DNA from 2 places in the Microbacterium sp. Leaf203 genome. Region 1 is predicted to be linked to the other one. Evidence: predicted binding sites of a transcription regulator. Region 1 holds the regulator's gene; the other holds the start of a gene.
What was found. Region 1 encodes HspR, which represses chaperone genes until heat shock. Its sites were predicted from a motif close to AAGTTGAGTCNNNNNGACTCAACTT; they were not measured.
Positions count from the first base shown of each region.

Region 2: a site for HspR is predicted at 2,746-2,770, ahead of ASE56_RS11830 (Hsp20/alpha crystallin family protein). Genes of this name have one in related genera too.

Region 1 covers NZ_LMKF01000022.1:325,426-331,385, reverse strand. The annotation lists gene ASE56_RS02775 (DnaJ C-terminal domain-containing protein) at 1-783, shown strand, start outside; gene ASE56_RS02770 (heat shock protein transcriptional repressor HspR) at 876-1,313, shown strand; gene ASE56_RS02765 (hypothetical protein) at 1,429-2,022, opposite strand; gene ASE56_RS02760 (ABC transporter ATP-binding protein) at 2,182-3,909, shown strand; gene ASE56_RS02755 (ABC transporter ATP-binding protein) at 3,906-5,960, shown strand, end outside.
Region 2 covers NZ_LMKF01000025.1:406,205-412,164, forward strand. The annotation lists gene ASE56_RS11815 (SDR family oxidoreductase) at 184-1,074, shown strand; gene ASE56_RS11820 (DUF2231 domain-containing protein) at 1,130-1,699, opposite strand; gene ASE56_RS11825 (manganese catalase family protein) at 1,696-2,577, opposite strand; gene ASE56_RS11830 (Hsp20/alpha crystallin family protein) at 2,822-3,277, shown strand; gene ASE56_RS11835 (hypothetical protein) at 3,481-3,840, opposite strand; gene ASE56_RS11840 (helix-turn-helix transcriptional regulator) at 3,999-4,931, shown strand; gene ASE56_RS11845 (hypothetical protein) at 5,047-5,373, shown strand; gene ASE56_RS11850 (NAD(P)/FAD-dependent oxidoreductase) at 5,458-5,960, shown strand, end outside.

The DNA.
Region 1 (5,960 bases):
CAGCGCGAGGAGTACGACCAGATCCGGGCCATGGGCTCGGGGGCGCGCTTCTCGGCTCCCGGGGCCGGAGCGGGCGGTGGCTTCGACGACGTCTTCAGCCGGTTCGGTCAGGGGCGGCAGGCGCCATCGGGCGGCTTCGACGACTTCTTCACGATGTTCGATCAGCAGGGCGGCGGCTTCGGCTCCGGCCGGTTCGGTCAGACGACGGGAGGGTTCCGCGGCTTCGGCGGCCCGCAGAAGGGCGCTGACGTCTCGGCCCGCACGACGCTCGACTTCGTCACCGCGGCCAAGGGTGAGACCATCACCCTCGCGGGCGAGGACAACGTGCCGTTCAAGGTGAAGATCCCCGCCGGCGTGTCCGACGGGCAGAAGATCCGGCTGCGCGGGCGTGGACGCAAGTCCCCCGACGGCGGCGAGAGCGGCGACATCGTCGTGACCGTCGCCGTGCGCCCCCACCCGGTCTTCACGCGCGACGGACTCAACCTGCGCATCACCGTGCCGGTCACCTTCACCGAGGCCGCTCTCGGTGCGACGATAGAGGTTCCGACGCTCGGCGGCGACCCCGTGCGCTTGCGCGTGGCCCCCGGCACCCCCTCGGGACGCGTGTTGCGCGTCAAGGGTCGCGGGATCTCGACCACCAAGGGCACCGGCGACCTGCTCGCCGAGGTCCAGGTCGCGGTGCCCACGCATCTCGACGATGCCGCGCGCGAGGCCCTCGAGCGGTTCCACGAACTGGAGCCGAAAGAGAATCCCCGCGCCGACCTCATGGCCAAGGCGCGATAGACACACGCGCGTCGCCGAGGTTCTCGGCATCCGATACGACAGGATGCCGAGAACCCGGCACCCGCATCCGGCACGACGAAAGAGGTGAAGACGTGTCCGAAAGAGAGATCGACGAAGACGCCCCGATCTTCGCCATCGCCGCAGCCGCCGAGCTGTCGAACATGCACCCGCAGACCCTGCGGCAGTACGACCGGCTCGGCCTCGTCGTGCCCGCGCGGACCCAGGGCGGTTCGCGGCGGTACTCGAGCCGTCACGTCCAGCAGTTGCGCGAGGTCGCGCGCCTGTCGGGCGAGGGGATGAGCCTGCCGGCCATCGCGCGCCTCCTCGCGCTCGAGGAGCGCGTCCACGAGCTCGCGCGTCGCGTGAACGACCTCGAGCGTCAGCTCACGATCGAGCGGCAGTCGCGCCCCGGTGCCCGCGTCTTCGCGGCCGGGGCCACCGGTTCGGTCGTCACGCTGCGCCACGGAGCGCGCGTGCGCCGAGCCACCGACATCGTGCTGTGGCGTCCGCGCGACATGCACGGCGACTGACGCCGCCCCGCGCTGCGCGAGGTCTGTGCGCCGTGCGAGGTTCCTGGGCGTGGCGAAACGGGCCGGGATGCCGCGGGCGCGCCGGGCTTCGACGGGCTCAGCCGCCCCTCCCGGCTCAGGCCGGGTCGATCCGCAACACGGTCGGCGCCTCGCCGACCTGCAGGTCGTCGACCACTCGGATCGTGCGCGCCACGGCATCCACCTCGTCGATCACCGTGCCGAAACGCTGGCGGTCCGAGCACACCGCCGTGACGGTCACGAAGTGCGAGCCGGTGTCCCACGTGTACGTGGCGAACGGAGGAGTCGTGGGATCGTTCGGCAGCGGCATCGCGAGCTTCTCGCCGACGCCGAGGTGCGGATTGCGGAACGACTCGGTGTCGTCGTACTCCATGGGCATCATCGCCCGCGCCGTACGCAGCTGCGGTGTGGCCTCCTGCAGCTGCGCCATGACGACGAGCAGTTCGGGGTCGCTCTTCCAGACCCACACGAGCACGCGCCCGCCCGCGCGGCGCATGAGCAGGGGCGCCGCCTGGCTGAGGATCCACGCGAAGGCTCCACCGCCCGGGCGGGGAGCAGCGCCCGCGGCCTGATTGGCCTGGCTCAGCAGCATGCCGATCGCCGCCTTGCGGTGGCGTCGGCCGCGGAATCCGAGGGAGCCGGTCACGGGCACCCAGAGGTCGGCGGGAGCGTCGGCCTGCAGTCGAGACATGGGCTCAGCCTACGATCCGGCTCCTGAGAGGGGGATGCCGATGAGCCGCGTTCGCGACGAGAGAACGCTCCCACACGGGGAGGGGTCGCCGATGTCGGAGGTCGGTGCCAGGCTGGACTCCGCGGTCATCGCGACCGCGTCGATCTCTCGGAGGGCCTCGTGCTCGGCAAACTCCTCATCCGCTATCTCTCGCGCTATCGTTGGCTGCTGGTCGCCATCCTCGTCTTCCAGGCCGCGTCCGCGGTGGCGACGCTGTACCTGCCGCGACTGAACGCCGACATCATCAACCTCGGCGTCGCCCGGGGCGACACCGGGTTCATCTGGTCGCGCGGCGGGCTCATGCTCGTCATCTCGCTCGGCCAGATCGTGGCCTCGATCATCGCCACCTACTTCGCCGCCCGGGCCGCGATGGCCGCGGGCCGCGACATCCGCCTCGACGTGTTCGAGCGCGTGAGCGGCTTCTCCGAGCGCGAGCTGTCGCAGTTCGGCGCGGGGTCGCTGATCACCCGCAACACCAACGACGTGCAGCAGGTGCAGATGCTCGCGATGATGGGCGCCACCATGCTGGTCAGCGCCCCTCTGCTGGCCATCGGCGGCATCGTCATGGCCCTGCAGCAAGACGTCGGGCTCAGCTGGCTCATCGCGGTGGCCGTGCCCGTCCTGGTGATCGTGGCCGGGCTCATCATCGCGCGGATGGTCCCGCTGTTCCGCAGCTACCAGACCAAGCTCGACGGCGTGAACCGCGTCATGCGCGAGCAGCTCACCGGCGTGCGCGTCGTGCGCGCCTTCGTCCGCGAGCGCATCGAAGAAGAGCGCTTCCGCGAGGCGAACACCGACATCCTCGTCGTCGGCCGCAAGGTCGGTTCGCTCTTCGTGCTGCTGTTCCCCCTCGCGATGCTCGTCCTGAACGTCACGGTGGTGGGCGTCATCTGGTTCGGTGGCATCCAGGTCGACGCCGGAGGGGTCGAGATCGGCACCCTGTTCGCCTTCATCCAGTACGTGGCGCAGATCCTGGGCGGCGTGCTCATGGCCAGCTTCATGACGGTGATGATCCCGCGCGCCGCCGTCTCGGCCGAGCGCATCGGCGAGGTCCTCGACAGCCGGTCGACGCTCGAACGCCCGGCGAACCCGGTCGAGCGCCTGCCCGAGCCCGGCGCGGTGCAGTTCGACGACGTCTCGTTCGCCTACCCGGGCGCCGAGTCGCCCGTCGTCTCCGGAATCAGCTTCGCCGCACGTCCCGGTGAGACCGTCGCGATCGTGGGGTCGACGGGAGCGGGCAAGACGACGCTCGTCTCGCTGCTGCCGCGGCTCTTCGACGTGACCTCGGGAGCCGTGCGCGTCGGCGGGGTCGACGTTCGCGAGGCCGACCTCGATGTGCTGTGGAAGAGCATCGGTCTCGTGCCGCAGCGGCCGTTCCTGTTCAGCGGCACGGTGGCGTCCAACCTGCGGTTCGGCCGCGAAGACGCCACCGACGATGAGCTGTGGCATGCCCTCGAGATCGCGCAGGGTCGCGACTTCGTCGAAGCGATGGACGGAAAGCTCGAGGGGCGCATCGCCCAGGGCGGAACGAACGTCTCGGGCGGCCAGCGCCAACGCCTCGCCATCGCGCGGGCGATCGTCCACCGGCCGGCCGTGCTGGTCTTCGACGACTCGTTCTCGGCGCTCGACCTGAGTACCGACGCTCGATTGCGACAAGCTCTGTGGCGCGAGCTCCCCGAGGTGACCAAGATCGTCGTGGCCCAGCGCGTGTCGACCATCACGGGCGCCGACCGCATCGTGGTGCTCGAAGACGGCCGAATGGCGGGTCTGGGTACGCACGATGAGCTCCTGGCCACCAGCGCCACCTATCGCGAGATCGTCGAGTCGCAGCTGGGGGTCGAGGCATGAGCACCGTGGACGCCCTCACCGAAGAAGAACGCGCAGAGCTCGAGCTCGCCGAGCAGGCGCGGGTGAACTCCGGCAGCTGGGACAGCGTCGCGCCCGGCAAGGCGTCGAACTTCGGCCCGAGCTTCCGTCGCCTGCTCGGCCTCCTCCGGCCATACGCTGCCGCTTTCGTGTTCGTGTCGATCCTCGGCGCCATCGGCGTCGTCCTCGCCGTGCTCGCCCCGCGCGTGCTCGGAGACGCGACGAACATCATCTTCGAGGGCGTCGTGTCGAAGGGACTCGCGCAGCAGTTCCCCGCCGGCACCTCGCAGACCGAGGTGGTCGACGCCCTGCGGGCCGCCGGGCAGAACGACATCGCCAACATCGTCGGAGCGATGAGCAACTTCTCCGTCGGTGCCGGGGTCGACTTCGACGCCCTGCGCGTCGTCATCGTGACGGTGCTCGCGATCTACGTCGGCTCGTCGCTGCTGTCGTGGATCCAGGGGTACGTCATCAACGTCATCATGGTTCGCACGATGTGGCGCCTGCGCGAAGACGTCGAGGCCAAGATCAACCGCCTGCCGCTGTCGTACTTCGACCGCGTGCAGCGTGGAGAGCTGATCTCGCGCGTCACCAACGACATCGACAACATCACGCAGACGATGCAGCAGTCCCTCTCGAGTGCGCTGACGTCGGTGCTCACCGTGGTGGGCGTGCTCATCATGATGTTCACCATCTCGTGGCAGCTCGCTCTCGTGGCCCTCGTCTCGCTGCCGCTCATGGCCGTGATCTTCGGCGTCATCGGTCCGAAGTCGCAGAAGGCCTTCGGCGAGCAGTGGAAGAAGGTCGGCCGCCTCAACGCCCGCGTCGAGGAGTCGTTCTCGGGCCACGCGCTGGTCAAGGTCTACGGCCGCGAGAAGGACGCCCGCGAGAAGTTCGAGGCCGAGAACGAAGAGCTGTACCAGGCCAGCTTCAAGGCGCAGTTCCTCTCCGGCATGATCATGCCGGGCATGATGTTCGTCGGAAACCTCACCTACGTCGGCATCGCCGTTCTCGGCGGTCTCATGGTGGCCGGCGGGCAGATCCGCCTCGGCGACGTGCAGGCCTTCATCCAGTACTCGCAGCAGTTCACCCAGCCGCTGTCGCAGCTGGGTGGCATGGCCGCGGTCGTGCAGTCGGGCACCGCCTCGGCCGAGCGCGTGTTCGCCCTCCTCGACGCCGACGAGCAGGAGCCGGACTCGGCCGATGCCCCGGCGCACGTCGACGGCCGGGGAGTGATCGAGTTCGAGAACGTGCGGTTCTCGTATACGCCCGATCGCCCCCTGATCACCGACCTGTCGTTCCGCGTCGAACCCGGTCAGACGGTCGCCATCGTGGGTCCGACCGGTGCGGGCAAGACCACGCTGGTCAACCTGATCATGCGGTTCTACGAACTCGACGGCGGGCGCATCCTGCTCGACGGGCAGGACATCGCCGAACTCCGTCGTGACGACGTGCGCTCCCGCACCGGCATGGTCCTGCAGGACCCGTGGCTGTTCGCCGGATCCATCCGCGACAACATCCGCTACGGGCGCGAGAGCGCCACCGACGAAGAGATCGTCGAGGCCGCCGTCGCCACGCGCGTCGACCAGTTCGTGCACTCCCTCCCCGAGGGGTACGACACCGTGCTCGACGAAGACGCCGCCAACGTCTCGGCGGGAGAGAAGCAGCTCATCACGATCGCGCGGGCGTTCGTCGCCCGCCCCTCGGTGCTGATCCTCGACGAAGCCACGTCGTCGGTCGACACGCGCACCGAGCTGCTGCTCCAGCAGGCCATGGCGGCGTTGCGCGAGGGGCGCACCTCGTTCGTGATCGCGCACCGCCTCTCGACCATCCGCGACGCCGACCTCATCCTCGTGATGGAGCACGGCGACATCGTCGAGAAGGGCTCGCACGACGAGCTCATCGCAACCGAGGGCGCGTACTACCGCCTCTACCGCTCGCAGTTCGAGCAGGCGACCGCCGACCTCGACGCCACCGGGGCCGAGGCGTCGTCGGCCGACGACCCGCAGCGCACCCCGACCACCGACGACGCC
Region 2 (5,960 bases), on a different contig from region 1:
GGAGATCTTTCACGACGCGCCGCGGACCGGCATCCGGGGACGGCGTGTCGACCGCGCGGCCCGCCGTCGTGCACGCGCCGGTGGCTGCCGCCGTCCGTCAACCCCCGCGGCATCCGACCCGTCGCCGCCTACCGTCGCGAGAGCCGGGGCAGCAGCGTTCCGCACAAGCCTCGAGGAGCCCCGATGCCCCAGGTCGTCGTCATCACCGGAGGATCCCGCGGGATCGGCCGCGCCACCGCATTGCGCTTCGCCCGAGCGGGGGCGCGTCTCGTGCTGGTGGCCCGAGACGATGAGGCGCTCGCGTCGGCCGCGGCGGAGTGCCGAGCCCGGGGCGCCGAGGTGCAGACGGCGTCGATCGACCTCGCCCGCGCCGATGGCCCCCGGCGCGCTGTGGACCTCGCTCTGATGCGGTTCGGGCGGATCGACGTGTGGGTCGCCTCCGCCTCCGTCTTCTCGTACGGCTCGGTCGAGGACACCCCCGACGAGGTGCGCGACCGCGTCATCGAGACGAACCTCACCGGGCACATGCGCGCGGCCCGCGCGGTCATCCCCCATTTCCGCGCGGCGGGCCGGGGCACGATCGTCTTCGTCGGCTCCCTGTACGCGCAGGTGGCGGGCCCGTACGTCTCGTCCTACGTCGCCGCCAAGCACGGACTGCTCGGGTTCACGCGGTCGCTGCGGCAGGAGATGCTCGCGCATCGCGGCATCCGGGTGAAGATCGTGCTCCCGGCGAGCATCGACACGCCCATCTACCAGCGCGCCGCCAACTCGACGGGGCGCACGCCCTTCCCGCTCCCGCCGGTGGTGTCGGCCGACCGCGTCGCCCGGGCCATCGTGCGGGTGGCGCGCGGACCCCGACACGAGGTCGGGGTGGGAGCCGCGCAGTTCGTGACCCGCCCCCTGCAGTTCTTCGCTCCGCGCGTGTACGACCGCTTCATCCGTGCGCTGCAGCATGCCCTGGGGCTGCGCCGTCGCCCCGCCGCAGCGACCACCGGAGCGGTGCTCACCCCGCAGCACGACCCCGGCGCGGTGAGCGGGGGCTGGTCGCGCATCCCGCTTCGCCGCCCGCGCTGACCAGACCGGGAAGGACCCCGGAGGCCATGTGGCATCCGGGGTCCCGTGGACAGCTTCAGGCTGCGGTCTCGAAGCCCTCTCGCTGCGTGTTCTCGTCGGCGACGCGGACGCCCCAGCGGTAGGCGAGTTTGCCGCCGAGCCAGCCCGAGACGCTCAGGCCCGCCGCGGCGATCGCGCTGAGCAGGAACGCCACCACCGGCACGCGCCCGAGGTCGAGCAGTCGCACGACCAGCCCGATCGAGAACAGGACCATCGCCGTGACGTTCAGCACGAGATGCGCGAGCGCCGTGCGGTGAGCGGGGGTGCCCTTCGGGATGCGCGACATGTCGAGCAGCCCGAGCACCGAGGCGCCCACGGCTCCCCCGAGCCCGATGGCGATGAGCCAGCGCGAGCCCTGCGCGAATCCACGCGGATCGTCGGCGGCCAGGCCGAGCAGATCGAACACCAGGCTCGACGACCAGGCCCCGATAGGGATGGTCACCGCCACCGGGTGGAACGGGTGCCCGTACGGCCCCGCCACGATCGCCCGGGGCACCTTGGCCGCTCGCATCGCGGGGAAGCTCGCCCCGCTCCGCGGCGCCGAGACCGTCGAGGGCCCCGGCGTCGCGGCATCCGTCCCGCTCATTCCTTGTGCAGCGCGTCCTGCGCGCGCCCGGCGAGCTTCTCGACCGTGTTCGGCAGCTCGGTCGTCCCGTAGAACCGCACGTCGGGCTTGGTGGGCGGGGGCATGGGCACGCCAGCGGGGGGCTCGGGCAGGTAGGTGAACTCGCCCTTGCCGTCGGGGGTCGGGCCCGAGGCCCACGTGCCGTCGCCGGCCTGGGCACCGTCGCTGAAGTTGATGTACTGGTACGCCACGTCGCGGTCCTCCTTGTCGAGAGGGAAGTTGCTGGGCACGGGGAGCTTCTCGTAGCCCTCGGCCTGCAACTCGGCGGCGGCCGCTGCCCACTGGTTCTGGTGCATCGTGTCGCGCGCCAGCAGGAACGCGAGCAGATCCTTCACGCCGTGGTCGTCGGTCTGGTGATAGAGCCGCGCGACCTGCACACGGCCCTGCATCTCGGCGTTCGCGTTCGCGGTGAAGTCGGCGAGCAGATTGCCGCTCGCGGTGATGAAGCTCCCCTGCCACGGGTTGCCGTTGGAATCGACGGGGCGCGCGCCGGCGCCCGCGACGATCCCGTGCTGGATGTCGGTGCCGCCGATCACGGCCGCCACGGTCGGGTCGTCTTGCACGGCCTCCTCGGTGATGCCGAGCGGCGACTTCTCAAGCAGCTGGGCGATCATGATCGCGAGCATCTCGACGTGGCCCATCTCCTCCGCGCCGATGCCGAACACCAGGTCGCGGTACTTGCCGGGCATGTGCATGTTCCAGGCCTGGAACTGGTACTGCATCGCGACGGAGATCTCGCCGTACTGCCCGCCGAGCACCTCCTGGAGTTTGCGGGCGTAGACCGCGTCGGGCTTGTCGGGGGTGGCGGAGTGCTGCAGTTCTTGCCGGTGGAAGTACATGTCTCTCCTCACGGCGCCGGGGGGATGGCCGGGTGACCGGTGGCGCGTGAGGGCTACGAAACGTCTGTTTCCGCCCTTCACGCGCGGGGGTTGTGGGGCGCCGCGGCGTGGGCCACAATGGCGCGCCCGAGTCTTGGCACTCTCATGGGGTGAGTGCTAATCTGAATGCAGTTGAGCCGTATTGACTCAACTTCACAGAACATCCGGGATGCCGAGTCCCGACCGATCGAAAAGGAGAACGACCATGGCCACCTACGACCCCTTCCGCGACCTCGACCGCCTCGCGTCGACGCTCCTCGACGCCCGCCGCGGCGGTGGTCCGCGACGGATGCCGATGGATCTCTACCGCGACGGCGACCACTACGTGCTGGCCGCAGACCTGCCCGGTGTCGACCCCGGCTCGGTCGACATCGACGTCGACGGCCAGCTGCTCACCATTCGCGCCGAGCGCACCCTCGGCTCGGGTGAGGGCGTCAAGTGGATCACGCGTGAGCGCGAGACGGCGTCGTTCGTCCGCCAGCTCAACCTCGGCCAGGGCATCGACACCGACGGCATCAGCGCGTCGTACCGCAACGGCGTGCTGAGCGTGACGATCCCCGTCAGCGAGAAGGCGAAGCCCCGCCGCATCGCCGTCTCGACCGACGAGCGCGACGGCGTCATCGAGGCGCACGAGAGCACGCCTCAGCTGATCGAGCAGTAACGGCGCGACCTCGAGGGGCGGTCCTGCGGGGCCGCCCCTTTCGCGCGCCTGGGCGCGATGACGACGTCGCTTGTCAAGGGTCTGGCCTTTGCGCCCGCGCGATCGGAGAGTGCCGCAGTGCCCCGCCCGTCCGTCGCCGCGTGCGCGAGGGACACAGCGAAGCCCCGGGCGTCGCGAACGGGCCCGGGGCATTCGAAGGTGGGTCAGAGGTCTTCGGGAGCGAGATCGCCCTGGCCTTCTTCGCCGAGTTCGACCACGCCCGGGTCCATGCCCTGGGAGTCGGTGCCGGTGGACTCGGGGTGGATGTCCTCGAGCGGGATGTCGCTGTCATCGGCGGGGATCTCCGCCGGGTCGGCGCCCGTCGCGGTCGCCGGGTTGATGTCGTCGGGGTCGGCGCCCTCGTCGAGGGCCGTCGTGGCGTCCCACTCCGCCTGCGCGGGGTCGAGCGTCGGGTCGGGCTCGATGGAGGTGTCGCCGTCGCGCAGGGGCTGCACGCCCGCGATACCCACGTCGGCGGCCGGCGTCGTCGCGTCGGGGGTCGGGTCGATCGAAGCGTCGCTCATGGGGGGTCCTTTCGTGGGACGCACGTCACCGCCGGGATCAGCGGTCCCCTCATCAAACGGGGCGCACCGCCCGCGACCCCGCCCCTTGACACGCACGTCCCCGCCTTCGTACGGGGAAGAGACGGGATGCCGCCCCTCGCCGCGGCGGAAGGAACACCATGGCTGACAGGCTGACGGTCCGCTCGCACGGGATTGACGACGTGGAGCGCGTCTGGCAGCGCTTCGTGCCGAGCGCACGACTGGAGCGCGTGGACCCGCAGCGGGTGTCGTTCTCGTGGAACTCCGTCGAACTCCCCGGGTTCTCGGTCGTGGCCTACGAGCTGGCTGCCTCTGTCCACTCTTCCGTCCGGATGGACGAGCAGATCATGGCGTGCCGGATGATCGGCGACGACATCCGCGTCGAGGCCGAGGGGCGCTCGCTCGATCCGCGCCGCCCGTGGCTGGCGGCCGACGGAGGCGCGGAAGCGCACTGGAGCGGAGCCGCCCGCGTGCGCGCTCTGGTGTTCGATCGCAGCGACGCCGAGCGCCTCGCTCGCATCGTCTCGGGCGACGACCGCCTCGTGTTGCGGCGCCTCAACCCGGCCGCACGCGACCGCGCCGCCGCGACGCAGTGGGAGCGCAGCTTCGCTCACGTCTCCGCCTCGCTCGAGGCCGCGCACGACGACCCGATCCTCTCGGCCGAGTTGCAGCGTCACGCGCTCCTGACGACCCTGTCGACGTTCCACACCCCCTACGTCGACGCCCTGCAACGCTCACACCAGCGCAGGGCCGCCCCGCGCACCGTGCGCCGCGCGATCGCCCACATCGAGGCGCACGCGAAGGAACCCCTCACGCTCGAGGACATCGCCGTGGCATCCGGGATCTCCTCCCGCGGACTCCAGCACGCGTTCCGCCGCGCGCTCGACACGACGCCGATGGAGTATCTGCGCCTGGTCCGCGTCGTCGGCGCGCACGAGGAGTTGCGCGCGGGCGTCCCGGTATCGGTCGCCGAGGTGGCCCGGCGCTGGGGCTTCTCGAGCGCCTCGCGCTTCGCGCGCTATCACCGCGAGCACTACGGGCAGAACCCCGCGCAGGTCGCGCGCATGTTCTGACGCCGTAACGCCTTCGGTCTCGTCGTTGCGCGCGGCGTGCCGGGCCGTGCCCGATCGCACACAGCGAATGCACAGTGAAAAGCGGAGCGGGCACGGTGCCCGCGAGAGGACCACGTTGGGCAAGTTCATCTACGAGAGCGGCGTTCGCAACGAATTCGAAGACCGTCTCCTCGCACACCTGCAGGTCGTCGTCGGCAACAAGCTGCGACGGGGCGAACCGTTCTACTTCGTGTGGAAGGACGACATCAGCACGGGAGGCGGCCGCACCTCGGTGTGGGTCCACCCGCGCTCGAACCTGGTCTTCAAGTTCAACGGAGGACGCCCGCCGACCCTGAACCGCGCGTGGCTCGAGGCCCTCATGTCGACGGCGAACTCGCCCACCGGGCTCTACGTCGTGCCCGAGCCCGCCGAAGACGCCGCCCCACCGGAGTCCTTCGCCTGACACATCGGCCGCGGACCGCGGGTGTCAAGGCGCTGGCCGTAAGCCGCTCGAGGCCCCACCGTGAGGGAGACGAGAGGATCCCCCATGACCGACTCCCCGCGCATCGTCGTGATCGGCGGCGGAAACGCCGGCCTGTCCGTCGCCGGGCGCCTGCACCGCGCGCGCCTCGGCGAGATCACCGTGATCGAGCCGCGCACGACCCACGTCTTCGCCCCTCTCCAATCGCACATCGCCGGAGGCGCCGCGCGCGCGTCCGAAGCCGCGCGGCCGCAGGCCGACGTCATCCCTCCGGGGGTGCGGTGGCTGCGCGATGAGGCCTTCACGGTGGATGCCGACGCCCGGCGCGTGCACCTCGTCTCGGGCGGGCGGATCGACTACGACCAGCTCGTCGTCTGTGCGGGAATGCGCATGGCCTGGGAACAGATCCCCGGTCTCCCCGAGGCCATGACCGCCCCCACCGGAATCTCGAACTACGACTACCGGCTCGCCGCGAAGGCCTCCCCCGTGCTGCGCGACCTGCGCTTCGGGACGGTCGTCTTCACGCAGCCACCCGAACCCGCCTCCTGCGGAGCGGCCGCGCAGAAGCC